2 regions of the Alicyclobacillus sp. SO9 genome follow, and region 2 is predicted to be linked to the other one. Evidence: riboswitches for the same ligand, from Rfam matches in the RefSeq annotation. Region 2 holds a riboswitch; the other holds the start of a gene.

Region 1 (14,824 bases), 1.4 Mb from region 2:
TCTGGATACGACGCTAACAGTTCAGGAACGTCGATAAGCTCATTCCCCGTCTTCTTGCTGAAGCGAGGCGTGGAATTTCGTTTTGTACCATCTTTACCATAAGAAAGTGACCTATGGGAACTCTATAGCTTGAGGTGATTACCATGACTCTAAGTTGGCTACAGATTCTTGCGTATATATGGTTGGGTTTATCTGCTATTTCATTCCTTATCGCCGTCACAGACGTACCCCGAAAACAGGTTGCCATGCCCATCATGAAGTTGGTTTGGCCCCTCACAACTCTCTACATGGGCCCCATTGGTCTTTTTGCTTACTGGAAACTTGGGCGCAATGCTCCAATTATGATGCACCATGGCCATCACACCACGGCGCATTCTGGACATAGTGCCAAGCACAACCCAGGTGCTCATGAGGATCAGCAGGAAACACACGAGGTGAACGGGCTCGACAATCCTTACACAAAGGATATGGGCAACCAGATGCAAGACGATGGACACGAACAGGGTCATGAACATGGAGATCATGAGATGCATCATGGCATGCACCACGGTAATAAGCCCTTATGGCAGAGCGTGTTTGTGTCTTCTACGCATTGCGGCGGAGGCTGTTCGCTCGGTGATGCAATCGGCGGACCACTTGTCTTTGGACTCGGGCTGATGGTCGCTGGCTCGTCCCTCTTTGCAGATTACATCGTCGAATTTGTACTCGCCTATCTATTTGGTATCGCCTTTCAGTATTTTGGAATGGGATTTACGAACCTGGAATCTCTTGGTCGTGGCTTGAAAAATGCGATTAAGGCAGACACATGGTCACTTATTGCGTATGAAATCGGCATGTTTGGATGGATGGCGCTGGTTCATGTATTTTTCGTACATGTGCCGGAACCAACTAACCTTCTGTACTGGTTCATGATGCAAATCGCCATGATGCTAGGGTTTGCCACCAGCTACCCCGCCAACTGGATACTGGTGAAATCGGGTATCAAGCACGCTATGTGAACGGTGAATTCATCGAGGGAACAAGCAGGGGCGACGTAGCTGCCCCATAAAACCGTCTCCTTCCGTAAGCGTCAAACCAGAGGCACATTACACTAGCAGATGCCCTTGCGACTAATCGAGTAGGAGGGGGTGACTAACCCCCGTCCTCTCACACCACCGCTCATGCGGTTGCGCAAGCGGCGGTTCGGTTTCAGTAAATCTGGTATTCACCTTGCATAGTCTATCCACCGTCACTAAGCGTTCTTATCGTTTATTCTCGGTTTCCAACCTACTTTCAGATAAGTAACCCCTTTCGGGCAACTGCTATCCTTGTTACGTTAGTAAACTACGTCTAACTTACTGCCACCGTCGAGTCCTTTTCTCCATTAGCTTTCACTAACTTCTACGATACTACGACTCGAACTGACTTCTGTGTGTTCCGTTTTACCTTTCAGTAAAGGTTACTCAGTAGCAAATGTTTATCGCTATGCTGAGCGTACCACACAGACCTCCCCCGTTAAGGTGCATAGTCTTTCACTCCATCCATCTGCCACATTTACACAGCATACCTTCGGATAGTTATTGGGCTTCAGTTTGTTTAGCAACCTTACCCGATATGCCATGCCTTATATGTGATTTCTGCCCGTCAGACCAGAGATTTGCCGTCCGACTTCCTCCGGATTCCACCTCCCGATGGACACCCTTGTCATTGGCTATACACTTCCCACTATCAAGGTGTGTTAGGGACTTTCACCCATTAAGACTATGCCCATGCAGGGCGAACTAAAAGAACCCACACTGGCTACCCAGTGGGGCTGTTGTGTAAGTTGTTTATCGGCGGTGTCGGACCCGCTCTGGTAAATCATCAGAACAAGGTAACAAGGCCAGCGGATCTTCATCTGTCTCGTCGAGATTAGGTTCCCTACATCAGGCCGAAGCGATTTCACCGCTTTCTCGAAACCTTGACAAGTGTTTATAGACACTTTCCAACCTTTCCGCACATTTCCTGCCAAATAAAGCAGGTTCACCTACGTCAGTTTGGGATGAACGATAGGAAGAGAAAATAAGAACTGAGGAGTGGTCGCATGCCAGTACGTCACATGGACCTAACGGATGTGGAGCAAGTTGCGGTACTCTGTGACCAATTTGGCTATCCCGCCAGCAGAGAGGAAGTCGAAGAACGATTTCATTACTTACAGAGAATGATTGAGGAGCAGGTTTTCGTCGTCGAGGACAATATGGTTATTTTGGGGTGGATACACGTACAGGGCATTCATTCACTCAGTCTCCACCCTATGCCGAGATTCGAGGTATTGTCGTAGACCGTCAATATCGGCAGCACGGTGTTGGCAGGTTGCTGATAGCGAGAGCGGAACAGTGGGCCTTAGAGAACGGGTATCGAACCATACGGCTGAGGTATGGGACGGAGCGCCCTGAGTCGCATCACTTCTAGCCGAAACTGGGATACGAGCGAACGAAGACTCAGCATCATTATCAAAAGGTGCTGGCGGAGTCGTAATGGCCTATCAAAGTATCCTAAGGCACCGAGAGTAAACAGTCCGAGAACAGGCTATTTCGAAAATTAATACCTAGTCCAACTGGCCGAACACTGAACTTTGTAACACTGTGTCACACCTCTGTATCTTTATTTCTTTGCCTTTGTGACATGCGACTTAACAGCCAATTGCTAGGATACTTCCCTCTATCATGGGCTGGAGGGAGACGGGCAACATTGGGTCTTTCACCAATGCGCCTTAAATGTGAGGATCGTGATGCAACGCCACCATGGCACTTCTATGGCAAGTCAAAGAAATATGACTGTCTATGCGTGGTTCCTAATGTTTGTACAGGACGAGAAAGGTTGTTCTCTATCGGATAAGCCCCCGTTTGTTCAGGAGGACCAACTACTTAAAATGGTCTTCAATTACAACACAGTCCAATTATTACGAGTTCTTTGCTTCAATGTTCGCCTGATAGTATTGTCCAGTGGATGTTTCGAAAACAACTGAATTGGATGGAGGTTTCCCAGAGGATTCAAAGACGGTAAATGAGCCAGATACCTTGCCATGATACGTCACCGTTCCGAGTTTTTTCCCTACATTTTTCGGAGCGACTGACTTCACAATTTTATAAAGATGGCTGTGCCAACCCAAAACCGTACCTAATGGTAAGGCGTTTTGAAGCTGAGAATGAGCCGCACATCCCAACAGACCCAACATCAAAATGAACAAACCCATTAACTTTTTCACGGCTCTACCCCCTTCTCCAATGCAGACGTTCGGAAAGTGGTTTGAGTAACAACGTTCTGTCGCTCCACTGCCCCAAAATGCGATACAATCCAAAATATCCCTTCCTGAATAATTATGTACCGGCTGCGGTAAATCCTTCTCGACATCTGCCCCGTGTGTTCAAGAAATCATGGTTGGGATTCTTTGCATCATTCGTTCCTTTGACATTGGATCGTGACTTGGAAGGTAAACTGTAGGTTCTACACTGATAAATCGATGAATTCGATCAATCGTTTGACCTGCAAGATTTGTATTGGGAGAAACCCCGTCGACACTTCTATCAATCATAAGCTGCTCATTATATGAGGTATCACCTGCAAAGAGATACGTGATATTCCCGTCACGAAGAATAACGGACTGATGCCCAGGGGTATGTCCTGGCGTCGGAACAACTAACACATCTTCAGCTTTTGTAAGTGTATATCCCATTCTAAACGCACCATACTCCCCGACGGTGTAGCCCACAATTCTTGGTTCAAACCATTTGGGGAAATAGTTCGGTAAGTAGCCTCTTATTTTTCCCTTCAAGCCCAGAGACAGCGCATATTCCTGCCGTGATATAAGAAATTCCGACTCTGGAAAATGAGAGAGCCCTCCAGCGTGATCTGTATGAAGGTGAGTCATAATGACCCATCTCACGTCATTGAGAGACAGCCCTAGTTTTTTGATTTGTGGCCCCACTTCTTGTTCTGGTTCCACCTGCATTTGGACACCCAAACGGAAATACGGATGCCATTTGGGAAAATGAGACGGATTTGACGTTCTTGCGGTTTCCCCTGTGTCAATAACAATGATTCCTTCTGGGTGTTCGATTACCCAGCAGTATATAGGCAACCATTCTGTCCATGTCTTATCCAGTAACGTATTAATACGCCTTCCGACTGACCCTACTCCTTTCCTCTGTCTGGATTTTACTGAAACAAGTCCAGTTTCAATTGCGTGGATTTTCATTCTCAATCCCCCCTGTTATTTAGTTAGCGTACGCTAACTAAAAGACGCAAAGTTATTTAGCTTAAACCGACCAATCCTCGTATCCGTTCTTGGATCTCACTTTTCATGTCAATGAGAGTCGAAGGAAGTCCTCCCATATCACTAAACACGGCTAAGCGTGTGAACGCTCCTATGACCAGCGCCGCTGTTAAGCGTGCCGATTGCTTAGGAATTACGTCTTCCTCTATGCCTAACTGAATAAAGTCAGTCATAGCAATAATTGGAAAACGATGCGTGGTTCCCAAACGAGCAAATATCTCATGTCTTTGCCCCAGTAAGAGCAGACCAAAGCGATCTCTATCATGTTGTTCCAATATATCTACAATCATTTGATTCAGTCGATCTTCAAAAGGGCTTTCCAATTGGCGATAATAATCGACTAACCTTGAGTATCGATCAGAATATCTGGAAAACACAGAAAGAGCCACGTTATCCTTCGACTCAAAATGTTTGTATATAGCAGCATCCGTAACACCAGCTTCCCGTCCAATTTCTCGAACACTCGTCCCCTCGATGCCTCTACGGGAGAACAATCGGATTGCTGCGTTAACAATTTCATTCTCTTTACTGTCAGCGTGTGATTTCTTCATGACCATATGGTAAGCGTTCGCTAACCATATGTCAAAGTAAAATCCGAAGATTCAAGCTTTACTTGCCTGTTCTAACGACTGCACCACAACAATTTATTTTGAGGTCTTTTGGATAATGATGTTCCCGTCAAGCGGAGCGATATCAGGATGTATGTTCCAGCAGGGTGTATTCGGTTCCAGCGGATCTGCTATATCTCCATTATGGTCAACTAGTAGCGATGTCCCCTATACTCAAACATACCCCTGGGGCGAACGCTGCTCCTATGCGAAGGAGCCTGTGGGAAATCCTGTCGCTTTCGTGGAACGACATACAGTCTTCAGTGGAGGTCGATATTTCAACTGATGGTGAGGCGATGTGCGCAATGACTCTAACACCCGTTCAGAGCTTTCCCTTCATGCGAAAAGCTGTGCGGCCTGGCCTATGATGGAGAATATCTGTGGCATTCGGACGGAACAACAAAACACATATCAACGCTGGAGTTGACCAAACGAGTGTTTCAGAAGGAACGAAGCCTCTTTCTATGGCAAAACTGAGGGCTTCGTCAATGTTTTCGGTAGCATCTATATTCCTCACGAGGGTTAAAGAGCGGAAAGGGTATCATCGGGATCATTTTGAATATTTAGTTCAGGAATAAAGTATTAGTGTATCTCAGTGAAAGCATACTTTCCTCTTCCACAAGATTGTAAAAATCTAAAAAGACTGATATCATGCATTTAACCTAACGAATATTAGTAAGGATGAAAATGGGAGACTTTTATGAGCACCAGAGATAAAGTCATTCAGGCGGCAACTAAGCTCTATGCAGAAAATGGATACAAAGGTATGACTATGAAAGCAATTGCTAACGAAGTAGGGGTCAAGGCTCCGTCGTTGTATGCATTTTATGAAAGTAAAGAAGATATTCTGCTACATATTTACAATGACATCTTAACGAAACATCTGAATTTAGCAACAGAAAATATTGAAATAACTGGGGAATCAGTTCAGTATCAGTTGAAGCAGTTTCTTGATCAAGTGATTGCGTTTCAGTTAAGAGACTACACACAACTCAAAGTTTTTATTCGTTTGTTGCTATTCCCTCCTGACTTCTTTGAGATCAATCTAAAAGAAGAATTAAAGAAAGTCGTTGAACAGGAACACAAACTGCTCTGCAATCTCTTTAAGGTAGGAATGGAAAGAGGGGAATTAAAGAAAGCGGATTGTGATGCTCTTTCGTCCCAATTGCTTTGCATGATGGACGGTTGGTTTTGGGAAATGCAACGTTACAGCGAAGAGGTATTCCGAGAACGATATGAAATGGTTTGGGCTCAGTTTTGGAATAGTATTGAAGCGTAATAGAATGACTCGGTTACGTTGTCGAGGAAAAGGTAAACCGTTCCGAAAGGGCGGGACACAAAGCCACGGGGCTACAGCGCTTGCTATGCCGGCCGAGCTGCCGTTACAAGAGATAAATATGACGGCACATTCGGATGGGGGGATGTGTCTTTTAATTTGGGGGATAGAGGGTTGAATAATCTAAAACAACTCATCAAAGAATCGAGAGACTGGGCTACGGCCGACCGTGGCAGTACACTCTTTTCAAAAGTATCAAACGTGTTAAAGAATACATTTGGCTTGGATGCGGGAATGTTTATTTACCGGAGACAATTTGTTTTACAGAATGCTGATGCAAAGGATAAAGTCTATGAACCGTGGGGGCTTGATCACTCCGCAGCAGAACTAACAAAGATGCTGAATAAGTCGTGGATCACCGGAAAATCTTATGTTATTCCTGATCGGTGGTTGTCTGTAAACGAGATCTCTCCTGTTTGGCAAAAATTATGGACAGAACAAGGAATACGGTATATCGGAGCCTGGAAACTTATCATACAAAGCAAATGCGTCGGAGCCATTGTTGTTGGAAGAAAAACGGTGCCAGATGAGACGAATGATGAACTGATGTCACTTCTTGCGACACATGTCTCTCTCATTGGAGAAATGCTTGTGCTAAGGCGTATTGCAGAACATGAAAGTCGTCATGACGAACTCACGCAGATTTACAATCGTAGAGGTTTTATAAGTGAAATCAGGAAACTATCAAGAAGAATTGATGAAAACTTTATTATCGGTATATTAGATATCAACGATTTTAAGGGGATAAATGATGCTTATGGGCATGCAACTGGAGATTCTGTATTGATTGAAGTAGCAGAGACCTTAATCCAAAATATTGGTTCAAAAGGGTTATATGGACGTGGTGGAGGAGACGAATTTATGTTTGTTCTGCAAAGTGGCCAGATTGAAGCTGATCATGCAGCTTCATATGCCACCGATTGGTTTAAGAACAAACGATTTACTGTTAGCGTCGGATGTGAACTGTGGCAACCCAATAAGACAGACTGGGAAGTTTCCCTACAAATTGCGGATCACAGGCTCTATACTCGGAAGCAGAGAGAAAGATGAATCAGAGGTCATTTCATTTTCAATGGCATACGGATGATAAGCCTAGATGGAGACTGAAATATTGCTTGTGGTGCGTTGATTACATTTCCATATGAGACTTGTACTGAAAGAATATAGTATAAATATTCGGAACATCAATAGAATGATAAATATGGCGGCCAGAATGGATAGGAGCCACAAAAGCAGCCAGGTCTCATCAGAGTCTGGTTGCTTTTGTTGTTATGGTAAGCTTCTATTTCTAATAGTTCATCGGGGCATGCATTTGTTCTGTATAGTTAAATCCAGTATATCAGGAAAAATATGGGGACACTCCAAGCCGTCAGCTACCAATCTTTTTCTTCGTTTCAATCCTCCTCTTCGTCCTGCTCCTTTTCAATCTCCGAGACGAACGTTTCAATGTCCACCGAGTCCCCTGTTTCGTTCTGTAAAGCCTGTGCATATGCCAGAAACACTTTATAGGTAATCAACTCAACGACTGGATCATCAGGTGATCCTACCAACATTTTAGCCTCAGAAAAGATTGGGCTTTTTAATGATATATAGAAGTCATGCCCTTCTGCTCCTCTATAGGTGATGTCAGCTACAAGGCACCTAAACGGAGTGAATGCGGAATTACTTTGATACTCCATAATTCCGATGGTTTGAACAAAGCCTTCCTTCATGGAAATCCAGTGAGTCCTCGACAAGGCCAGGTTTCTATCGGATATTCTTTCATAGAGGTCAGATGCCATGAATTCGTCCACAAAATCATCATAGCTACTGACATCTTGACGTTGATACCAATTTGGCGATATAAGCGGCCTGGATAGTAGATTCGAGATACTGACGTCTGTTTCCGTATCCAGGTGATCAGAGATTCCAACGAAACCAGGCAATCTCCTATAGAAGTCTAATAACTTATCATCATCTATCGGAGCATCTTCAAACGACGGGGTGCCACCTTCAACGCCAACTGGTGACATCAGGTCACTAAGCAATCGCTCTATAGAATACTCGAGTGCCGCTTGGAGCTGCTCCTCCAGATCCCCTCGTCTTCCCTCGAGTATAATCCATACATGGACATGCACCTTGGCGGCCTTTCGAAATTCTGTGTTAGTAAACAGGCGTAAGTATGTCGTACGAACTTGTTCAATGAAGGACTGAAGATGCGTCAAGGAGGTTGGGCACTGTTTCAATTCCATCTCCACTGCACGAGCGAAGTTCTCTCCTTGTCTACCTACACTTCCTTTCTCATGGACGTTTGGTTCTTGATCTGCTTCTGAAAAATCGTGCATGCTGAGTACGAATTGCATAAAATTCGCCGTACGCTCGACTAGTTGCAGTTCTGCGGTTGAAATAACATCTTCCATTAGCTCTCCCTCTCTTCTAAGATGTGGAATTGCACGGAGGTACGATAGGCTATCATGCTGAGTGCTCATACCAGTATTCAAGGCCATAATTCGCTCATTTTCCATGAAAATCCTCCACCTCATATTTGCTAGGATACTTCCTGAGTTGTGCCTTGCCTCTGTAGAACAGGATACGGAGGATGCCATTTCTCGTGGCTGAAGGGCCTTGGAGGAACCTGTGGTGCAAAAGTTTTAAGCCCTCCTATTCGTCTTGTCCGATAGTGCTGAGTACATTTATGAACTGCAAAGTCTGCGAGACGACCTACCCTATAACGAAGTCTTGTAGCTAGCGTGAAATCAACCCTTTGTGCTAAAGCTTCTCCGCCTTTAAGAGGAGATAGCAAGCAATTGGGCACCAACTTTATCTTGGGTGACAGAATGGCCCGGTAGTTGCGTGCAGCCTTGACTCTCATATGGGTTTTAATGCATCCTCAATATCAGGAAGTAGGACCACGCCTCATCTAAGCCACCTATAATATAGAGTAAGTGCAGATTATGTTCCCCACTCCTTCTTACAAGATTTCTCCCACTCACATCACCGAACACATATTTGCTTGCAATACCTTGACGTGACTAAGAGAACAGCCATTGTAGTACAGAATTTACGGCTCCATTCCAAAGTGGAAAAAGACATAAATATAAAAAGACCGTCTTTTATCTGTCCCAGTCCCTAATACTTGCGCTATCGCACTGACCTTCCCTATGATGCCTTCATTAGCACAAAGGAGGCGATGCTATTGACCACTTATCAGGAGCTACCCACACAAAAGGACTTCGAAACAAACTTCTTGCCTAAACTCAAAGACAAAACTTTCTATTGTGCCATCTGCCAACGTACCTTCAACCGTGTAACCGGAGCGCATCTTCGATCGCATGCGGAATTACTCTTGCCCCAGCAAAAAATGAAGCCTGTCCGTAAACCCGAGTCGGCCATAAGTGCCGAAAAGGAAATGTTTCCAGACCAGACCATTAGTCCATGGACACAACGCCCTGAGAAACTATCTGAGATCTATGCTCGGCTTTTTGGTCCAACGAATCTACTCAAGGGTGTAGTCGAGAAGACGCTATCTCTATATGCCCCAAACCGAACCGAATGGACTGTGATGGAACACCTGCCACTCAAGGCTGAATGGCTCACCGTAACAGAAGAATCCACCGGTTGGCCATGGTTTTCTAATCCACTGAACATTGACCGTCTGAAGGAACATTTCCTTGGTGTCCATACGGTGGGTATCAAGGCCAGGGGAAAGTGGCGAACAAAGGTGATTGTTTTCGACGTGGATGCGGTTTCGCAACAAGGCGAAGGACCGTCTGACGCAGAAGCACGAGCAAAGAAAACCACTAGAGCCATTGTGCGAGTTCTTAAACGCCATAAGTTGACCCCCCATGTAGTAGGAAGTGGCTCAAAGGGATATCATGTCACGCTGTATATCGATTCCTTGATTCCAAACAGCATGGTCAAAAACCTGCACTCCTACGTCACTGACCATCCGGATGTACCGATGGAAGATGTCGTTGTAGAATTCTTCCCCTTGAAGAAAGCAGTCAAACTGCTACTCGGTATTCATTGGGGTAGCAAGAAATTCACAACCTTTGTAGATCCTTTGACACTTATCCCAATCACTGACCCCTACCATTATTACTTGCGCATCCAGCCGATGGAACGCACGTTGCTGGACAATTTTGTCCCGGAAGAAAAAGCAAAAAAGACAAGGAAGCGCAAGACACACCTCGACGATTCCTGGTCAGCGCAATCTGTTGAGATCGCCTATAAGATTGGAATCGAAGCCAGAGGCACACGTCATCATACGACCTTGCGGGCAGCGGCATACGTCGTGAATCATCTCAAGCCACACGGAAAGCGACTTGTACTAAGAAAATACAGCATACATATTCTGAACATGAATAAGTATGAGTCATAGAGAGTACAGGATGGATAGGAGGCGCAAAAGCAGCCAGGCTCCATCAGAGTCTGGTTGCTTTTGTTGTTTTATATCAACTTATATAAAAAGTACACTGAAAGACTCGCAAATACTGTAGACCCACCCCATGTTACGAAACAGAATCAGTTCAACTGACAACGGCTAATCGTATCTACTGTCACAGTAAATTTTTATAAATCTGCTGAACTATGTACGATTGAAAATGATAGTCAGCAATGCTTCCCCCGATTAAGAGAGAAGATGTTACGAAGTGTTTGTCACCGTATGCAATATAAACATCATCGCCCCGTTTCGCTTCATAAGAAATATTTGCCACAAGTAGAGTCCTCTTTGAAGTACCCGCACCCCTATCAGAAGAATATGTGCTTAGCTTTGCTGTAATAGTTTCAATATGTGACGGAAATGATGAAAATTTCATGTTAAAGCTATCTCTTCCATAAGCCTTCTGCCTGAACAGAGCATGATCGTCCACCAAATCAGTGAAAGACTTAGAGGGACCAATAAGCCCCAGGTAGAAATTTGGGGATACTAGAGGTTCAGATACTCTATGGTATAATAATGACGAAATTCCACGTTCCGGAATGTATTCTAGTGCACTCTCAAATTCTATACACTGCCTTGAAAGTGCCAATTTTTGCTCATCTGTCAGAGTGCCGAAAGAATTCACATTCAGACTCCAAGCTTGTTGTCCGACACGTACATTAGGCTCATGTTCAATTGGATTTTGGTACATCATAAGCTCCATGATCTCGATGACGCCTGCGCAGGTCCCATCAGTAGTCAAAGTATCACTATCTGTTGCTGAGGATTGTTTCAAAGCCCATCGTAAAGCGTATTTCTTAGCAGCACTCCGAAATTCCTTTTCTGAATGAAATTGTGCATAATCCCAGTACAAACGTTTCAATTCGTTATACATCTCCAGCGACGGGCTGAAGAGATGCGAAAGAACTTTTTGGGTAAACTCTTCCCCCTTCTTACGAAGAGCGTCAGTCTCAATAAGACGAGGAGGTCGTATATCCATCATCCACCGTGTCGACGAAATCTCAACCATAAATTCTATCGCTTCGTAGATCGTATTGCCGACAAGCTTCATTCTATTTGTCTCCTTCTCTACTGTTTCAACACATTATTTTAGTCCCCACCAATCATACATTAAGGTTGACTTATCGGATAGGAACGGGATTCACTGCTGGATAACTCATCTGTTCAAACTGCGGGATTCATCCCGCATACATCCAATAGCATCCAACTCACTTAACTATTTTGTACAGTTTCTGACGCACACGAACTAAGCCAGGAACCGTCTTGTTTTGGTTCACTGGCAAGCTCCGTCTATTCATTTAGTTGCTGGGACATTCAATCGATACATTTGAGAATTACAGTCAAACTTTATCGTGCCTCTGTGGCTCTATGTTTCGTCTATCGACAAGCAGTCAGTGTACCACTCAATGGAATCAGGGGATAACTCTGAATACTTCTGGGCATTGCAATATAAAAAATATAATATCCACCAAACTTCCTACACGATCCGTTTAAGTTTTCTGCTACTGGTATAAATCCCATCTCACCACAAAGTCTATCAGAGTGGGTATATTTACTTCTTTAAGGTTGACTATGGGAGACTGTCCAACTTAGTTAGGGGGCTTAAGAGATCACCACCTCTGTTTGACCACCTAGTGACCACCTCGACAACTCCACCATGTTCGGACAAGTTGGTGGTTCAACACAAAATAGACATGTTCTTAATGAAAATTCGGGAGTACGTAAACGGTGCTTCATTGGATGGAGCAGCCGCCAGAAGCTGTTGATCGAGACGCAATAGTTAAAAACCAACAATTTAATCGGCCCCAGGTAATGATGAGGGGCCATATCTGCAACAAGCCTTCCAGATGAACTCTCACACCCCAAAGTCTCGACAACATGATTCACGCACCCTGTCAGTCTTTATCCTCATCGATATGTACTGGGGCTGCCACTGCAGTCCCGAAGTTACTTCATCACGCTGGCTTGCTACCACCCTTGCTTCCGCATAACCTCTGTAAGGACTCCGATCATCTTCTGTTTCACGTCCTCTCCCGCCAGGACCTTATCATACAGGTCCTGCGCTGACACAGGCGGAAGCACGATTGTAGCATCCCCTAATCTCAGTTCCCATTTAAGCTGCCTACCGCCGTCAGGAGCCTGCACTGTGATACTCAGCTTGGACCCGTATTTGTATACATACCGAGCCAACGCATCCGTGATAAATTCCCGCATGGTCCAAATCAGGTGTGCCTTCAATTCCTGATTCCATTTTTCGAGGGCTTTCTCCCGGGAACCCGTAAGGACCGCTCGAGCACGCATTGCATCTTCATCCCCAACATAATCCATCATGAAAAACGATATTTCGGGACAGGTATTACACAAAGTTTTTACTTCGTCGAACAGCCACAACCCAAAGAAATCTTCAAGGCTGACGCTGGAGCTGGCCAAAGCTCGTGTGTTCCTCAACCATAACTTCTCCATTTCAGAGTCAACCTTGAATTCATCCTCCAACAAGATGCGGCACATCGATGATACCTTTAGGTAGGGCGCAAAGAACTCTGGATCCATCCAGACCGAATCTGAGTCGCATGAGTAAATCACGACCCCCACATCACTAACTAAAGGAATTTTGCTCAAGGTGCTACGTTTTGAATCGAGAGACAGATTAACCCATGTGCTAGAATCACCACTGTCCAAGGTTAGCGTCCCTCGTGTCGCCAACATGGCGTCTTCCTCCGAAAGTCCTAACCAACGGTTGTCCCACCTTGTGTCTTTGTTCATCAAACCAGCCTCCTTCGTAGCTTATTATTTCCTTACGAATGCTACACTAGAGAAACTTGAACGGATAGCGCAAGAATTAGTGCCGAGAAAGTGCACGTTTGCTCTCTGTAAACCCGCTCTACTACTGTGACATCTTCACCAAAGTGGCATCAGCTTGCCGGGTGAACTTGTCGGCAAATGTCATATTGCCGCTTCTGCACGTACTTATCGGAGTGTTGCTACACTGTTATACGTTTGAAGGCGTATTGGTTGCATTGTGCAGCGTCGTGAGTCTTCGCTTGTTCGTCCGACCGTGCAATATCCCTATTTTTCTTGTGTGCGGAGTTCTGTCGGTGATGTCACCTAGCGACTACAGAAATTGTTCGAGCTCACCGGTCACACCCATAAGCTGTTTCAGGTTAGTTGGCCATAACTTGAACTCTGGCACCATTTTTAGAAAGTCCTCGAATCTATAACCCTCTTTCAGATAAAAAGCTAAGGAATCCTGAAACGATACTCTTCTTCGACCCTTCGCCGGTTTTGGTGGGGAATGCGTTTTGTGATATGCCTCCTTGATGCACGGATACATTGTCATGAAATCCTCCATCAACCAGGTGGTAACGAGCTCTTCAAATCTACCTACGAATCCATTTTCATGGAGTACATGGTTGACCTGTTCGAGAAGTTCATCTTCCATTGCGAACTTCCCGCAAGAAATCACAAACAATTCACCAGCGGGGTCATAATGAGCGTTTACAACAGGGGCAATGCAACACTTTGTTCTGGCGTCAGAACGAACAGTGACCACGGCTTTGGCTCATCAATTAGATATTCGAGGCCTGATTGAATGGTTTCCCTGTCATAAATAACGCCCTCGGTGTAATTCTCAGGGATGCCTCCTCCTACGAATTCAATCAGAGCGTCGGGTGAAACTGACTCGAGGAAATTTTGTACCTCAGATATCCGTAATTCTCTATCCGGTTGCACCTCGGTCGATGCCACTAGGCTCGTGCCAGCCTGAGTACCTTGGATCAAGCGTATTGTGACTCAACCTGTGAGGCTGTAAGAAGTTGTGACATTTGAATCTCCTCCTTGAACATTTGTCTATAGTCCAATAATTGAAACTCGATAGACTAGATATCAATCACCTCGCCATTTGTCTTCGTAACCACGAGCTTAGAATAAATCCTTCTAGCTATAACAACATGCATCTATTTGACCAATGAATTATTTTCGGCAGAATTTCTCCTGAGAAGCATTTACTGCAGTCATGGCTGGCAAGAGGCACTAGGATCAGATTAATCTAAAGATTAGCTCTATTCATAGTAGGTCAGTCGTCTCTCATATGTAGTCACCGGTTTGTGAAAAAACTTCGCAGGAAGTGATCGAACTTCGGACGAAGATACCCTATAAACAATAAT
Region 2 (14,824 bases):
GCACTGTGTAGATATTTTGCCGCTTCAGTATATGCCTGCAAATGAGGCCGACATGGGTGAATCTCTCTTTGTCTATTTAGAGACAAAGTTTCGTGAAATCGTTACGACTGCTGACACGTCAATTGACGTAGGACACCCGTCGCAAGGCATTGCAGAAAAACTCGAAGTCCTTCCGGAAACCGCGTTGTTGCACCTTCATCAGGTACATCTGAATCAGAAAGGATTTCCGCTTCTGATTTCTGAAGATTATTTCCTTCCCAGTCGCTTTCGCTTAGAAATTTTCCGTCGAAGATGGTGACTTGCTGTTCCCTCTGCAAAGCGGAAAGAGGATCTGGAGTTACTGGGCATGTCCCAGGGCTCCCAAACTTACAGCAACAGGAAGTCTCCACCAACAGTTCTCACACCTATGCCAATGTCCTCTAGTTCTGGGCGTGCAGAGAAAAAGCCAATCACAATCAAACCCACTTATTCAATCGTATCATTCGGTATTCAGCGAAACTGTAGCGACTACAGTTAATAAAGGCAATTCGTCCGCTTATTTTTTCCTTCGATCACGCTGGCTCCCGGCGGCCCAGGCGATCCCGGGAATCCCGCCGCGCCCCTTGCCTGCCGGCCTCGCCTACGCGCCTTGCCTGCAAGGCCGTTAGTGCCTGAAAAGATCACTAATCCTCCAAGCCGCGATGCAATTGTGATCGCAATGATCCCTAATGCCACTTGCCGAAAACTTTAGTGTCATAAATGCGCACTAATCTGGGTAGCGTCAAAATGCAGCGTGGATAATAGGGAGCATCGGGATCCCTATTCTAAATCGGCCATTGGCCATAGGGATCGAATCGATCACTATCAGTTAGCGGATATTGTGATAGGGATCAAAAGGATCACTAAGCAAATGTGAATGTGACAAAAACAGACTCGATGAATCTGACCGCCTGCAACTGTTCGGGTGCCTGCGTCAGACGCACCCTCTTCGCGACTCAATTAGGAACAAAAGGTACACAAAAGGAGAAATAAAGCGGAATCATGCGAAAATAAAGACTAATTCGGTCAAACAACTCCGCCAGCCTGCTTCCATCCTTCCGAACTTCCATCCTTCCGAACTTCCATCCTTCCGAACTTCCATCCTTCCGAACTTCCATCCTTCCGAACTTCCATCCTTCCGAACTTCCATCCTTCCGAACTTCCATCCTTCCGAACTTCCATCCTTCCGAACTTCCATCCTTCCGAACTTCCATCCTTCCGAACTTCCATCCTTCCGAACTTCCATCCTTCCGAACTTCCATCCTTCTGAACGTAACCTAACCTAACATCCTATGGCCGCCCCATAGTTCGGCTGGCAGTCAGTTTGGCAGGACCTGAAGTTCCTGATAGGTGTTATACATTTCCGGTTTACACTTAATCTTCTTTTTTCCTCTTCTCAAAGCATTATCGATGGATTTTTTACTTTGCAGTTTGAGAATTTTCTGTATTTCTTCGTAGGTGTATCCATGGATATAGAATAGCTTCAAGCAATCGCGCTCCAGAGTGGTGAAATCTCCGTTCATTAAGTATTGTTGCACGGAGGAGAGTGCGGTGCGGCGCAGAAAACCACTTTCAGCCGATCCCGCTTTCGGCAACTCAGTCAGGACCCACTCGAAGGTACCTTCCTCTTCTTCTGTATCCAGCCGAATTGCCGTTCTATTGGCGTAGGATTTCTTGCTGTACATGTAACGACGGATACGAGCCTTAATATGGTTTGAGGCTACAAACCGACAATACGCCGGAAAGGAGAGTTTGTTTGGCTCAAACTTTTTCACGGCGTGCCAAATTTCAATCCGGAGCCACTGCTTAATCTCATCGCGTTCCACAGGCCACTGCCTGATGAACTTGTTGACAAGCCAGTCGAGCTCAGACTCCATTGTTTTAATAACATACTGTAGGTCTTGGTCGTTGGTCTTAGCCGATATCGCCTTCTCGTCTATATACATCTTCATCACCCGCTACATTACATTTTTCTTTATACTGCGTTCTCAAAGAAGGAGTTCGGATCCATGATGAGTGCAACGGTTCCGTCGCCCAGAATCGTACCGCCGGAGAACCACTGTACTTCTCGCAACCGAGATCCAAGCGGCTTCAGAACAACTTCAGATTGACCTAACACATCGTCCACTGCCAAGCCGAGTTTACGATTTCCTTTGTGTACAACAATGGTGTACTGGTCCTTCCCGCTATCCATGCCAAAAGCAGAGTTGACTCGAACCAAGGGAACGACTTCGTCTCGCCACTTAAACACTTCTTGTCCGCTCACGGTCTGTACCGACACATCCGCTTCAACTTCAGACACGCTGCTAAGCGGCAGAAGGTATGGGGAGCCGCCGACGGACACCATGAGGCCTTGCATGATTGCCAGAGTCATAGGGAGTTGAATAATGAACTTGCTTCCTTTTCCCAGTTCGCTTTGAATCTCAATGCGTCCGCCCAACGACTCAATCTTTGACTTCACGACATCCAGGCCAACACCGCGGCCAGACAAGTCTGTCACAGTCTCCGCTGTGGAGAAACCAGAAGCGAACAAGAGTTGATAGACTTGCTCATCGCTCATTGCTCTCCCGTCCTCAACGATGCCCCGCTCTATGGCACGTGACAAAACTGCATCTCTGTTGATGCCGCCGCCGTCATCCTCAACTTCAATAAACACGGAGTTTCCTGAAGAATAAGCGCGAAGGAAAATGTGGCCTTGGACAGGCTTACCGGCGGATATGCGGTCCTGTGAGGATTCTAAACCGTGATCGAGCGCATTGCGAAGCATATGCATAATGGGATCGCCGATTTCTTCAACAACAGTTCTGTCCAGTTCTGTCTCCTCACCTGTCATTTCAAAAGAGACTTGCTTGTCCAGTTTCTGTGATGTATCGCGAACCATTCTGGGAAAACGGTGGAAGACGGTACTGACGGGGACCATACGGATACTCATGACAATTTCTTGAAGTTCATTAGAGATGCGGCTCATGTGCGCCACGGTCTCGCCCAGTTCCGTGTGGCCCAAATCCTGTTCAATCTTTTGTAACCTGGTTTTGTCAATGACCAATTCTGAAAATAAGTTCATTAATACGTCCAGTTTTTCGGTATCCACACGAACTGTACTTGAGGCTTTCCGCTTCGATTTTGACGAAGAAGCCCCTTCACTTTTCTGCTTGGCCGCGTCAGCCGTGCCTTCAGCGACAGTAGTGCTGTCTGCCGTCCAGTTCCGAACCGCAACTTCTGCAACACTGGAAACAGATTCAAGCATGGCACGAACGGCTTCTTCCGTCTTGTCCGACCACATAATGAACAACACATCAGTGTCTAGTTTTTCATTGTCAATGTCGGCCATCGAAGGAGAAGTGTATAGGAGTCTATCCTGTCCGCCGACAGCTTCGAACAACATGTACAAACGAGCGCTCTTCATGGCTGTATCCGGGTACAACCGAACCCCTGCTTCATACACGTTTTTTTGCTGGGACAACGCTGCCTCCACAGCAGTCAGGATGTGGTCTTCATTAGAGAGTTTTTCCTGGGGTAACAGGCTGCCTTGATCACTTGTCAGACCAGCTTGTCCAGTCCACTGTTGTAAAACCCGAATCTCCACTTCAGTTACTGATGAAACACGCTTACCAATGGCTTCAATATCATCCTTGGTTGCCAGAACAAACGAAATATCTCCTGTATGTTCTCCTGTTTCAAGTACTGCAGCATCAGGATTGGTGGACAACAGCTCATCTTGATTGAGGCCTTGCAACACCTGAGCCCATCTTGCCATTGGCATGATACACTCTGTTGCAAACCCAATGGTGATGTCATAGACTTGGTAGCCTTTTTCGATGGCCTTCCGTGCAATGGACTCAATTGAGTCCTGAAGCTGCGCGGACGCGGTACCAGATGTGTCCACTGATATCTCCTGCACTTGACGTTCCGCTGTTGCAGAGACTTCCTTCGGAGCCTGTGTTTGTCCATTGGCGAGCCGCTCAACCGCCTGCACCAATTCCCGGACATCTGTCTCTGGTTCAACTTGTGTTTCTTCAATCCCGTCAAGCAGTTGTTCAAGGACATCGAGTGACTGCAGCAACACATTCACAACATCCGTAGAAAGCTCGACACTCCCTTGTCGAATGCCGTCAAGGAGGTTCTCTGCCCGATGTGTAATCTCCCCCATGCGCTGAAATCCCATGGTCATAGCCATACCTTTGATGGTATGAGCCGCCCGGAAGATAGTTGGTACTTGCGCATCGTCCTGTGATTGTTCCATCTCCAGGATGCCGTCGGACCACGACTGCAAGTTTTCCCTGGTTTCATCAATGAACATGGAAAGATATTCACTGCTCATGTTTAGCCCACAACCTTCTTCAAGGCTTCGACAACTCTGGATTCTTCGAAGGGCTTCACGACGAAGTCAACTGCGCCCGCTTGAACCGCTTCAATCACCATGTTTTGCTGACCCATGGCAGATGCCATAATAATCTTGGAATTCGGATCCAGTTGTCGAATTTCCTTGAGCGCCGTCAGGCCGTCCTTTTCCGGCATAGTTATATCCAATGTGACAATGTCCGGATTAAGTGCCTTGAACTGCTCAAGCGCTTCATTTCCGTTGGCTGCTTCACCCACAACGGTGAATCCATTTTTCTCCAACATGTTTTTCATCATCATCCGCATAAAGGCTGCATCGTCTACAATTAATACATTGGCCATCACCCATTACCCCCTGAACAAAATTATTCTGTTACCCCATCTATCATTGTCGCCGCTGGTTGACTCGCACAATGCGAAGCAGGCGTTTGTATATAGATACCAACTCGTCAACCTTCTGTAATGAGCAGGCTAATTCTCATGTCACCCACACTCTCTACCGTTCCCGCCACTGACAAGGCTGTATGAAACCCGCTCAATTTGGTTTGCCCGACCAAAACCGTAGGCGGCGTTACCTCCAGCAGCATTCCTCGTTCTGACATGTTGGTACACATGTTTCCGCCAACCATGTTTCCTATTTCTCCTACGAATGACTCCAGCATCTCTCCCTCTAGAGCCATTCCGTACATCGAAGCGGCCAGTGTGGAGTAGACATCCCGTTTCGCTTCAATGATGAGCCGGCTTGGGTAGTCACCTGCAATGCCAATTAAGACGCCCATTTCCGGTTGGTGAATAGCATTTTTCAGTAATTCTGGAGCTCCAAGATTGACTGGTGATGAAATGACTGTGGTCACTGCGTCCAATGTGCTGTTTAAAATCTCCGTCACTACCGACGATAAGGCCGAATTTCCGCCCATTTCTATATGCCTCCCTCGTGCTGCGAGTAGAATGAATTGTCTTGTCACGATAATGACTACGCTGGGAAGCTGAGCATTAAATTCGTATGAGTGCTATGTACGACGTAGTCTATCAGCAGTTGCCCTGTATTCATCTCCCAAGGATTTGGATATAAAAAATAGCGCCTCAAACACAGGCGCATCTTTAGAGTAAATATACTCAGGCAACTCGGCCGGCATAGTACAAAAGTCCCTTAGCCCCGTAGCTTTGCGCCCCAATGTTTCCATTGGTATGCCGTTTTTCTGAAATTTTATCTCTATTATCCTGCATGATTTATCGAATTTTGTCAACTAAAATCATTTATCAAGACCTATTTTAAAAGGGGATCCGTTCAGTTTTCACCGTTTGAGCACAAACCTCTTCAAACGCAGACCTATTTACAAACGACTTGTTTTATGGTAGTGATGTTACAAGAGTCAAATGTTTGTCTTAAACTTCTGCGTCATCGACTGAACGTCTCACAAGACAATCCATCGACTTCTTGCATTCAATTTTTCAACTTCATTTTTCAACTTTACTTTGAACTTAAAATGAAAAGAGGTGAACATATTGCGGTTAAAGGCGAAGTTTTGGGCTCTGTTCTCCATCCTCGGTTTTTTTGCGGCAGTTAATGCAAGCGTTTGCACATCTCAGGCTGCATCTCAAATTTCTAAACAACAAGCGGAAAACATAGTTTCCAACGCATTTCACCCTGGATCTGTTGAGAAAGCCACAAAGATCTCCAATCAACAAAAGCTGCCGGAATGGAACATTTTATATGCAAACGGTTCCACTGCACTTGTGTCTATGTCCGGAACAGTTGAGCGGTTCTCTTCCATCGCTACTGCGGCCTCTGCCAAAGGAAAAACCACGAACAAACAGGCTGTGGCCATTGCCCGGAAACTGATTCAACAACTGGATCCGTCTCATTCCAAACTCGTAAAATTGGACCCTTTGCATCCAAATGTTTTAAAAGGTGCCCAATTTACTGTGAGTTTTACCAGAGTTGCCAACGGCATCCCGTTTCCGGCCAACGGTTTCAAGGTAGCCGTCAATAAAAACGGATCCATCGGATCGTACAGTCGTACCTGGTCAAACAGCGTGGCGTTCCCGGAGAAGAAAGGCGTACTGTCACAGCAAAACATCATCAATCACGCTGACAATTACCTGACTTCCAGTCCGCACGTAACCTTGTTTTACTACATGGTGCCGTGGAAAAAGACTCCTCAATTACTCGATCTCGTTCAGACCAAAGGCGGACAGGTAGCTCTCTACGCCAAAAACGGAACGCTGGTGACACCGCCAAACAGCAAGCAGTCATCCGTAGCTGTACACATCCCAATCTACAAGCAGGCCTGGTTCAAGTGGACGACAGTGGGTGTTGCATCGGTGCTCCTGGCCAGTGCCCTGTTTGGGGCGGGAGTCAAGTTTGGCCGGAGGAATTTAGGTCACGAAAATCCAAATCCGGCAGCGTAGGAATGTACAGAATACAACAACTTAAGGGCCATGCATTGTGGAGACTTTGCACAACAACCCCGTAACTGACTGGTCAGTTCCAGTCAATTTAGGGGGTATTTTTGATCTGGAAGGGGTCAGAAATGAAATGAAAATGAAAGGAAAACTCGGCAAGCTTTTGGGAAGTTCACTGCTCTTCTCAGTGGTTGCTGTCTCACTTTCCGTAACGCCTGCGTATGCATCAGACTACACAGGCAAAGTGATTTACCAAGTTGTCACCGATCGCTTCTATGACGGGAATACAAGCAATGATAATCCATCATCGAGCCCCAATCTGTTCAGTGCCAATCACAGCAACTGGAAGCTCTATTGGGGAGGAGACTGGCAAGGTATTGCAGACAAAATTCCTTACCTCGCGAACATGGGCGTAGGCGCCATATGGATTTCACCCCCGTATCAAAACATTAATGTACCGGCTGTCTACAACGGCGTGGATGAAGCAGGATACCACGGCTACTGGGGTATGGATTTTATGGTACCAGAGCCCCATTTCGGAGACTGGAGTGCCTTCGACAACCTTGTTAAGACAGCACATTCGTACGGCATCAAGGTCATTATCGATTACGCACCCAACCATACGAATCCCAACGATACCGGTGCATATGGCGCACTCTACGATAACGGAACAAAACTCGCTGATTACCAAAATGACCCCAATGGATATTTTCATCACAACGGAAGTATTTCGAATTACAACAACCTTTACGACGTAGAGTACAAGAACCTGTTTGACTTGGCCGATTTGTCTCAAGGGAATCCTAATGTCGACCAGTACCTCAAGTCAGCGATTGACACGTGGATGAGTCATGGCGTAGACGGCATTCGTTTGGATGCAGTCAAACACATGCCTGCAGGCTGGCTGAAAACCTTCGCCAACCACGTATACACCAATCACAACACATTTATTTTTGGCGAATGGGCCGACGACTCCAGTGCGACCTTGTGGCCGGAAGAAGTGAAATTTGCAAACACGACTGGAATTTCCCTATTGAACTTCAACTTGAATAATGCGATTCGCAGCGTCTTTGCCAACAACGCCAACATGAGCCAACTAAATGACGCCATCAACCAGGATGCAACGGAATTCACGTATCCAAACCAATTAGTCAATTTCTTCGACAGCCACGACGAACCGCGCTTTCTCAGTGTGAACAACAACAAAAACCTCTTCAACGACGCGCTCGTCTTTGAGTTAAACGCGCAAGGAATTCCGGACATCTACTATGGAGACGAACAATACCTCCACAATGACACCAACGGCGGTGGAGACCCGTACAACCGCCCCATGATGAACAGTTGGAGCGAGACCACGACTCCCTACAAAATCACGCAGGATTTGTCCAACCTGCGCAAACAGAATCCAGCTTTGCGCTTTGGCACAAGTACGCAAAGGTGGATGAATAACGATGTCTACGTTTACGAACGAAAGTTTTATAATTCCGTTGTTCTGACAGCCGTCAACAAGAGCACCACAACCTCCTACAATATCACCGGACTGGATACAGCCCTGCCAAGCGGTACGTACCAGGACGTTCTCGGCGGACTGATGGGCGGCCAAAGTCTGACCGTCAACAGTGGTTCAAGCGGCAACAACCCTGCCAATGCCTTCACCCTCGGGCCGAACCAAGCTGCCGTATGGTCATACACGTCTGCACCTTCCAAACCTGAAGTTGGCAATGTCGATCCCGTCAACGGCCAAGCAGGCAACACCATCACAATCGCCGGCGATGGGTTTGGCTCGACTCAAGGCACCGTCAACTTCGGCAGCACTCCTGCCCAAGTAGTGTCTTGGAGCAATACGTCCATCCAGGTAAAAGTGCCCAGCGTCACGCCAGGCAACCAGAACATATCTGTAGTTACCAGTTCCGGGACATCAAACGGCATTGTCTTCAGTGTACTCAGCGGCAAACAGGTACCCGTAAACTTTAAAGTCACCAACGCTTACCCAACCAGCTATGGCGACAACATTTACCTCAGCGGAAACACGCCCGAGCTTGGCAACTGGAGTACAAATACAGGCCTTGGAACGAACACCACCACCTCAGCGTGGGGACCCTTGCTCGATCCCAACAATCCAACTTGGTTCTCCATGGCCAGTGTTCCCGCCAACACAAATCTTCAATTTAAGTTCTTCGACTTGCAGGCCGGCGGAAGTGTCGTGTGGGAAAACGGATCGAACCATACCTATACCACCCCGACAAGCACGGAAAGCGATGTCACTGTCAACTGGCAGTACTAGAGTGCCAGAGTGCTTTGGACGCCCGGGCCGATCCGGTTGCCCGGGGCCGTTCGGCGCTGCCCGGCCGCTCGGGGCGCTCGGGGCGCAGCCCAGCCTCTGCCCAGCCTCTGCCCAGCCGCAGCCCAACCTCAGCCCAGCCGCCGATAAGCTCCTCTCGGATCGCTATTTCACCATTTGCACCGAAATTCGCCAAATTAAGCTCTTCTCGAATGCTTATCCGGCTCCAACACCCCTCTTTCGCACCCCTGGACCGCCGATAAGCTCTTCTCGGATCGCTATTTCACCATTTGCACCGAAATTCGCCGAATTAAGCTCCTCTCGAATGCTTATCCGGCCCCAACACCCCTCTTCCGCACCCACGGACCGCCGATAAGCTCTTCTCGGATCGCTATTCCCTCCTTCAACCCCCAAATGTTGAAGATAAGCGTTTCTCAAACGCTTATCCTCCACTCCATTACCAGCGCCGGGCCCGCGCTACTCACCTGCACCCCCGCACTCGCCGCTCCGGGCGCAGCCCAGCCTCTGCCCAGCCGCAGATAAGCTCCTCCCGGATCGCTATTTCACCATTTGCACCGAAATTCGCCAAATTAAGCTCTTCTCGAATGCTTATCCGGCCCCAACACCCCTCTTCCGCACCCCTGGACCGTCGATAAGCTCTTCTCGGATCGCTATTCGCTCCTTCAACCCCCAAATGTTGAAGATAAGCGTTTCTCAAACGCTTATCCTCCACTCCATTACCAGCGCCGGGCCCGCGCCACTCACCTACGCCCGCGCCACTCACCTGCACCCCCGCACTCGCCGCTCCAGCCGCAGTCCAGCCGCCGATAAGCTCCTCCCGGATCGCTATTTCACCATTTGCACCGAAATTCGCCAAATTAAGCTCTTCTCGAATGCTTATCCGGCCCCAACACCCCTCTTCCGCACCCCTGGACCGTCGATAAGCTCTTCTCGGATCGCTATTCGCTCCTTCAACCCCCAAATGTTGAAGATAAGCGTTTCTCAAACGCTTATCCTCCACTCCATTACCAGCGCCGGGCCCGCGCCACTCACCTGCACCCCCGCACTCGCCGCTCCAGCCGCAGTCCAGCCTCAGCCTCAGCCTCAGCCCAGCCGCCGATAGGCTCCTCCCGGATCGCTATTTCACCATTTGCACCGAAATTCGCCAGATTAATCTCTTCTCGAATGCTTATCCGGCTCCAACACCCCTCTTTCGCACCCCTGGACCGCCGATAAGCTCCTCTCGGATCTCTATTCGCTCCTTCAACCCCCAAATGTTGAAGATAAGCGTTTCTCAAACGCTTATCCTCCACTCCATTACCAGCGCCGGGCCCGCGCTACTCACCTGCACCCCACTCACTACTCACTTCTCCACTCTATTTCCTTTACTTCGGGACAGCCTCACTGTGTCGCACCACAGTAGGCACACTGTCATGTCTCACAATTCGCCCCCCAAAGCCGTCATTCTCAACCTAGGTTACCGCCGGACGTACTGGTGCTTTCTGTACTGGTCCCTCCCGCATTACTGCCGGACGTACTATTGCTCCCCGTACTGCTTCCTCCCGTATTGCTGCCCGAGGTAGTGTTGTTAGTGGCGTTGCTCCCAGGGGTCGTATTCGACACTCCCGATCCCGTCGGGTTCTGTGGAGTCCCTGAGGCGTTGCCGTTGTTGACCGAATTTCCTGCGCCTGCACCCGATGAGTTATCTGTGCTGTTGCCCTGGTTGCCCTGATTGCCGGAGGTTGTATTTGACGAATTATCGACTGTGTTTTGCGTCTGATTACTCGTCTGGTTACTCGTCTGATTGCTGGTCTGATTGTTCGTCTGATTATTCACCTGCGTGCCTGTAGAACCTGCCTCATTCGTCTGAGCGTTGTTCGTATAATGAAATGCCTGCGGCGTTTTTCCTTGTTCCGCGAGCCGAACCACATCAGCAAAGATCTTTGCCGCGTTAGCCGAAGGATCCAGCGGGGACATGGTCATGTGATGGGATGGTGACGACACATCGTATCCGATATGCACAGAGCCTACGAGATTCGGTGTATATCCATCAAACCACGCATCCCGAATCCAGTTCGGGTGATTATTTATCAACCCCGAGTCATACTGAACTGTTCCCGTTTTTCCGGCAACACCCCAACCGGACACGCGAGCCGAAGTCCCCGTTCCGTTATTGACCACAGTCTGCATCAGACTTGTCATAACGCCAGCTGTATGAGATGACATAATTTGCTTTGAGACCGGCTGAAAGGCGTACATCGTCTGATTGTCCTGATTTTTGATGCTGGTAATCAAATGAGCTTTCATTTGAACTCCGTTGTTGTCAAATGGAATGTATGCTTGAGCCATTTCCATGGGATTCACGCCGTACTCCATCCCGCCAATCGCCACACCTAAGTGTTGTTTGTCTTTTTTTGTTAATTCGATCCCGTCCTTGATTGCAAAACTGGTTCCAGTTTGAAGCCCGATTTGCTGTAACAGCCACACTGATGCGACGTTCTGAGACCACTGCAGCGCATATTTGAGTGTGACTTTCGCCGGCCCGTTCACCCCTTCCCAGTTTTGCGGTGTGTAGCCTCCACCAAAATCGTGGGGCCGATTATCGAGAATTGAGCTGGGAGTCCACTTTCCAGATTCAATCGCTGGCGCATACTCCATAACGGGTTTAATAGACGATCCCGGTGAACTGTTACTATAAATGCGATTAGTCCCCAAAGGTGCAAATCCGACCTTGCGCGATGGTGCAGCGCCAAGTACCCCTCCGCTCTTGGGATCAACAAAAACTCCTGCTCCTTCTACAGGCCCCGGGAAGTCCTTGTCATACTTGTTGTTCCAAAACACCTGATAAACCGCACTTTGTACTTGCGGATCAATTGTGGTGTAGATTTTTAGACCACCTTGCATCAGTTGCGCCTGTGAAATTCCAATCTTTTTTGCATCGTCGAAAAGGATATTCGTAAACAGTGGGTGCGTATTCCAGGACGGCGTCCCGTGAAAATGTACACCCAACGGCTTCTCTTCAGCTGCAGATGCCTGCGCTTGCGAAACGTAGCCGTATTTCACCATGTTTTGAAGTACTTGATTTCTTCTGTTCAGGGCTGCCTTCGGATGCGCCAACGGATCGTAGCCGGATGGAGCCTGAGGCAACCCCGCCAACAAAGCCGCTTCATCCAGTGTAAGCTGATTCGGGTGTTTGGCTAAATCCACGCCAAAATAGCGAAGGGCAGCCTGCCTTACACCCACTGAATTTTCCCCGAGAAAAACCTTATTCAAATACATAGTGAGAATTTGTTGTTTCGTGAAATACCGATTTAACTGAACACCCATCGCAATCTCTTTAAACTTATAGGAAAGAGACTTATCATCGTTCAGATAAACAATTTTAGCAAGTTGTTCCTCAATGGTGCTGCCACCCTGATTCCTGTTGCCTTTCAAGAGATCGACATAGGCGGACCGGAAAATACTCTTTAAATTGATACTCGAACCAGACCAAAAATTATGGTCTTCAGTAGCAACCAAGGCGTTTTGAAGGTTTTTTGGAATCTGCTCATACGTCAAATCTGCAGTATTGGTACCGATTTTCATATAAACATTCCCGTTTCTGTCGTAAACAACCGTTGGCCCCAACGGACTGGCCAACTTCGACACAGGAATAGGAGTCCTTTCAACGTAGGCCACAAAACCTCCAGCGAACAGGGCAATAGCAAAAATAAGTACACCAGTCACCGCAAGTACAGTCTTCTGCAATGCATTTAGCTTACGTCCAGATTTCTTCTTTTTTTGTTTCAACTTGGTTCCTCCCCAAGGCACGCATGAAATGAAACTAGTTTTAGATGAAGCGATATTCAACTAACAGTTTATGAAGAACGGGTAGGAGAGAATACATTAAAATGATGATAGTGGGGGTCGTTCATCTGTCTTTCCGACACGAACTAATCAGTTGGAGGATACTCACCTTTCGCGTTTTAAAGTAGTACAAGACAAAAAAGTCACACAGAGCAAATAGAATCGCTCTGATAACACGCCATCACGATTTTGGTCTGTTTTATACGAGTAACTGAAAGCAACGAAAACGAACTAGACGGAATCATCCTTTTCCGGAGTCTTGGGACGATGCGGTGTTTGCACCGGTTCCTCTCGCACCTTAAATCCAGCACGCAAACCAATCACATCAAAGTCTAGGCTTGTCTGTAATTTTATCCGACAACCGACTTCGAGCGCAAGCTTCCCAAGGCGCCGCCGTTGCCTCTGGAATTGAGGTCTGTTTGGCTGTAAAACCAGCGGTTGTTCGGATTGATGCTGTCTCAGCAGCCCTATGTATTCCACACAAGCTCTTGAAAGCGTCGCATTTGACACAAAATATCCTCCCCTCACGGTTTTACAGAGAGAATAGCTCAACCATCGCAAAAAGGGTGTCAGAATACGTTGTCCCATAACCAGAACCTTCGTCGAAACTTGTCGATCCCGCTAACCCTGTCCGTTGTCGATCCGGATAATCCTGTCCATTGAAACAAACCGAATGACACCGGCAGCGTAAGCTATTCCAGTACTCACTGCTGCAATACTCACTATTCCATTTCACATGATTGGCTGTGGCATAAATCTATAAAAACAGCCCCCTAGCTATGTAAGGTCGGGGGCTGGTTCTGTTGCTCTATGCTGATACCAAAATTACCGCTGGTCGTTTCATATGTGTTCTCAACGCCTCCCGGCGTTTCAGTAGCTGTATTTATGGCAAACTGTGCACTCAGTTTATCGATTCAGCTTGGCTTCAAGTCGCTTTGTCATAGACCGGAACTTCCAGTTCATCAGAACAACACCGAACAGGATTGCGGCAGTACCAATCGTCGCAATCATTACCGTTTCCACCTCCACACCTGAAGTATTTGCGGCCGCCCCACCTTCGCGATCCGCCTCGACAGCCACATTTGCCATCTCTCCTGAGTCATATATTACTCGCGGAATGTTGCAGAGAGATTGATGAGATTTGTTTTTTTTGTGGAGAACACCATATTATTTACTGAAATGATTTTAATGGTTTCAAAGCCCCAGGTAGTTTTTCTGGAAACGTCAACTTGTGCTTATGAGCCATATCATTCTCTCCCAATCTAATGACGGAGTGCCAAGATGCCGCACTCTCCTCCACCTCTCTACCACGGTCTCCGGATGGCCAATCAGAATATCTTCTGCTGTCAGTGGTCTCAATGATCTGTCATTTGACCTGTCGTCACATACCGTAGCTAGAAACATCGTTGAACTGATTCCCAAATTGGCTGTGGTACAGTTCCGCGTAGAAACCGTTTTTCTGTAACAGTTCACTATGGGTCCCCTGTTCGATAATTGCTCCTTTGTCCATGACTAAAATGAGATTCGCGTCGCGAATTGTAGAGAGACGATGGGCAATGATGAAATTGGTTCTGCCTTTCATCAACGCTTGCATCGCGTTTTGAATTTGGACTTCTGTCCTTGTATCCACACTGCTTGTCGCTTCGTCAAGAATGAGGATGGGCGGATCTGCCAGAAAGGCTCGGGCAATGGTAAGCAGTTGTTTCTGACCTTGAGACAAGTTTGAGGCTTCCTGGTTAATGACCGTCTCATACCCATCAGGAAGCGTAAGAATAAAGTGATGGGCATGGGCGGCCATGGCAGCCTGAACAATTTCATCCTCGGTTGCATCAATGCGTCCGTACGCAATGTTTTCACGGATTGTACCATGAAAGAGCCACGTATCCTGCAGCACCATACCAAAGAAACCGCGCAGTTGGGATTTCCGCAACT

The links. A riboswitch is a leader RNA that binds a small molecule or an ion and turns the genes downstream of it on or off. The one in region 2 is predicted to bind cyclic di-GMP.
Region 1: another riboswitch for cyclic di-GMP. It lies ahead of GI364_RS08210 (GGDEF domain-containing protein); the one in region 2 lies ahead of GI364_RS01760 (chemotaxis protein CheX).

Annotation. Positions count from the first base shown of each region.
Region 1 covers NZ_CP066339.1:1,826,679-1,841,502, reverse strand. The annotation lists gene GI364_RS24900 (DUF4396 domain-containing protein) at 144-998, shown strand; gene GI364_RS08240 (hypothetical protein) at 2,063-2,299, shown strand; gene GI364_RS25355 (GNAT family N-acetyltransferase) at 2,230-2,430, shown strand; gene GI364_RS08230 (hypothetical protein) at 2,921-3,226, opposite strand; gene GI364_RS08225 (N-acyl homoserine lactonase family protein) at 3,386-4,216, opposite strand; gene GI364_RS08220 (TetR/AcrR family transcriptional regulator) at 4,273-4,851, opposite strand; gene GI364_RS08215 (TetR/AcrR family transcriptional regulator) at 5,603-6,181, shown strand; cyclic di-GMP riboswitch class I at 6,203-6,286, shown strand; gene GI364_RS08210 (GGDEF domain-containing protein) at 6,353-7,288, shown strand; gene GI364_RS08205 (hypothetical protein) at 7,633-8,637, opposite strand; gene GI364_RS08200 (bifunctional DNA primase/polymerase) at 9,414-10,598, shown strand; gene GI364_RS08195 (hypothetical protein) at 10,777-11,712, opposite strand; gene GI364_RS08190 (hypothetical protein) at 12,630-13,424, opposite strand; gene GI364_RS08185 (hypothetical protein) at 13,774-14,100, opposite strand; gene GI364_RS08180 (hypothetical protein) at 14,157-14,405, opposite strand.
Region 2 covers NZ_CP066339.1:400,684-415,507, reverse strand. The annotation lists gene GI364_RS01785 (GntR family transcriptional regulator) at 1-298, shown strand, start outside; gene GI364_RS01780 (hypothetical protein) at 1,045-1,248, opposite strand; gene GI364_RS01775 (sigma-70 family RNA polymerase sigma factor) at 1,338-1,964, opposite strand; gene GI364_RS01770 (chemotaxis protein CheA) at 1,994-4,339, opposite strand; gene GI364_RS01765 (response regulator) at 4,342-4,701, opposite strand; gene GI364_RS01760 (chemotaxis protein CheX) at 4,809-5,276, opposite strand; cyclic di-GMP riboswitch class I at 5,476-5,562, opposite strand; gene GI364_RS01755 (YcdB/YcdC domain-containing protein) at 5,866-6,771, shown strand; gene GI364_RS01750 (alpha-amylase family glycosyl hydrolase) at 6,899-9,049, shown strand; gene GI364_RS01745 (hypothetical protein) at 9,263-9,484, opposite strand; gene GI364_RS01740 (hypothetical protein) at 9,528-10,052, opposite strand; gene GI364_RS01735 (hypothetical protein) at 10,096-10,344, opposite strand; gene GI364_RS01730 (transglycosylase domain-containing protein) at 10,514-12,835, opposite strand; gene GI364_RS01725 (hypothetical protein) at 13,124-13,402, opposite strand; gene GI364_RS01720 (hypothetical protein) at 13,799-13,981, opposite strand; gene GI364_RS01715 (ABC transporter ATP-binding protein) at 14,274-14,824, opposite strand, start outside.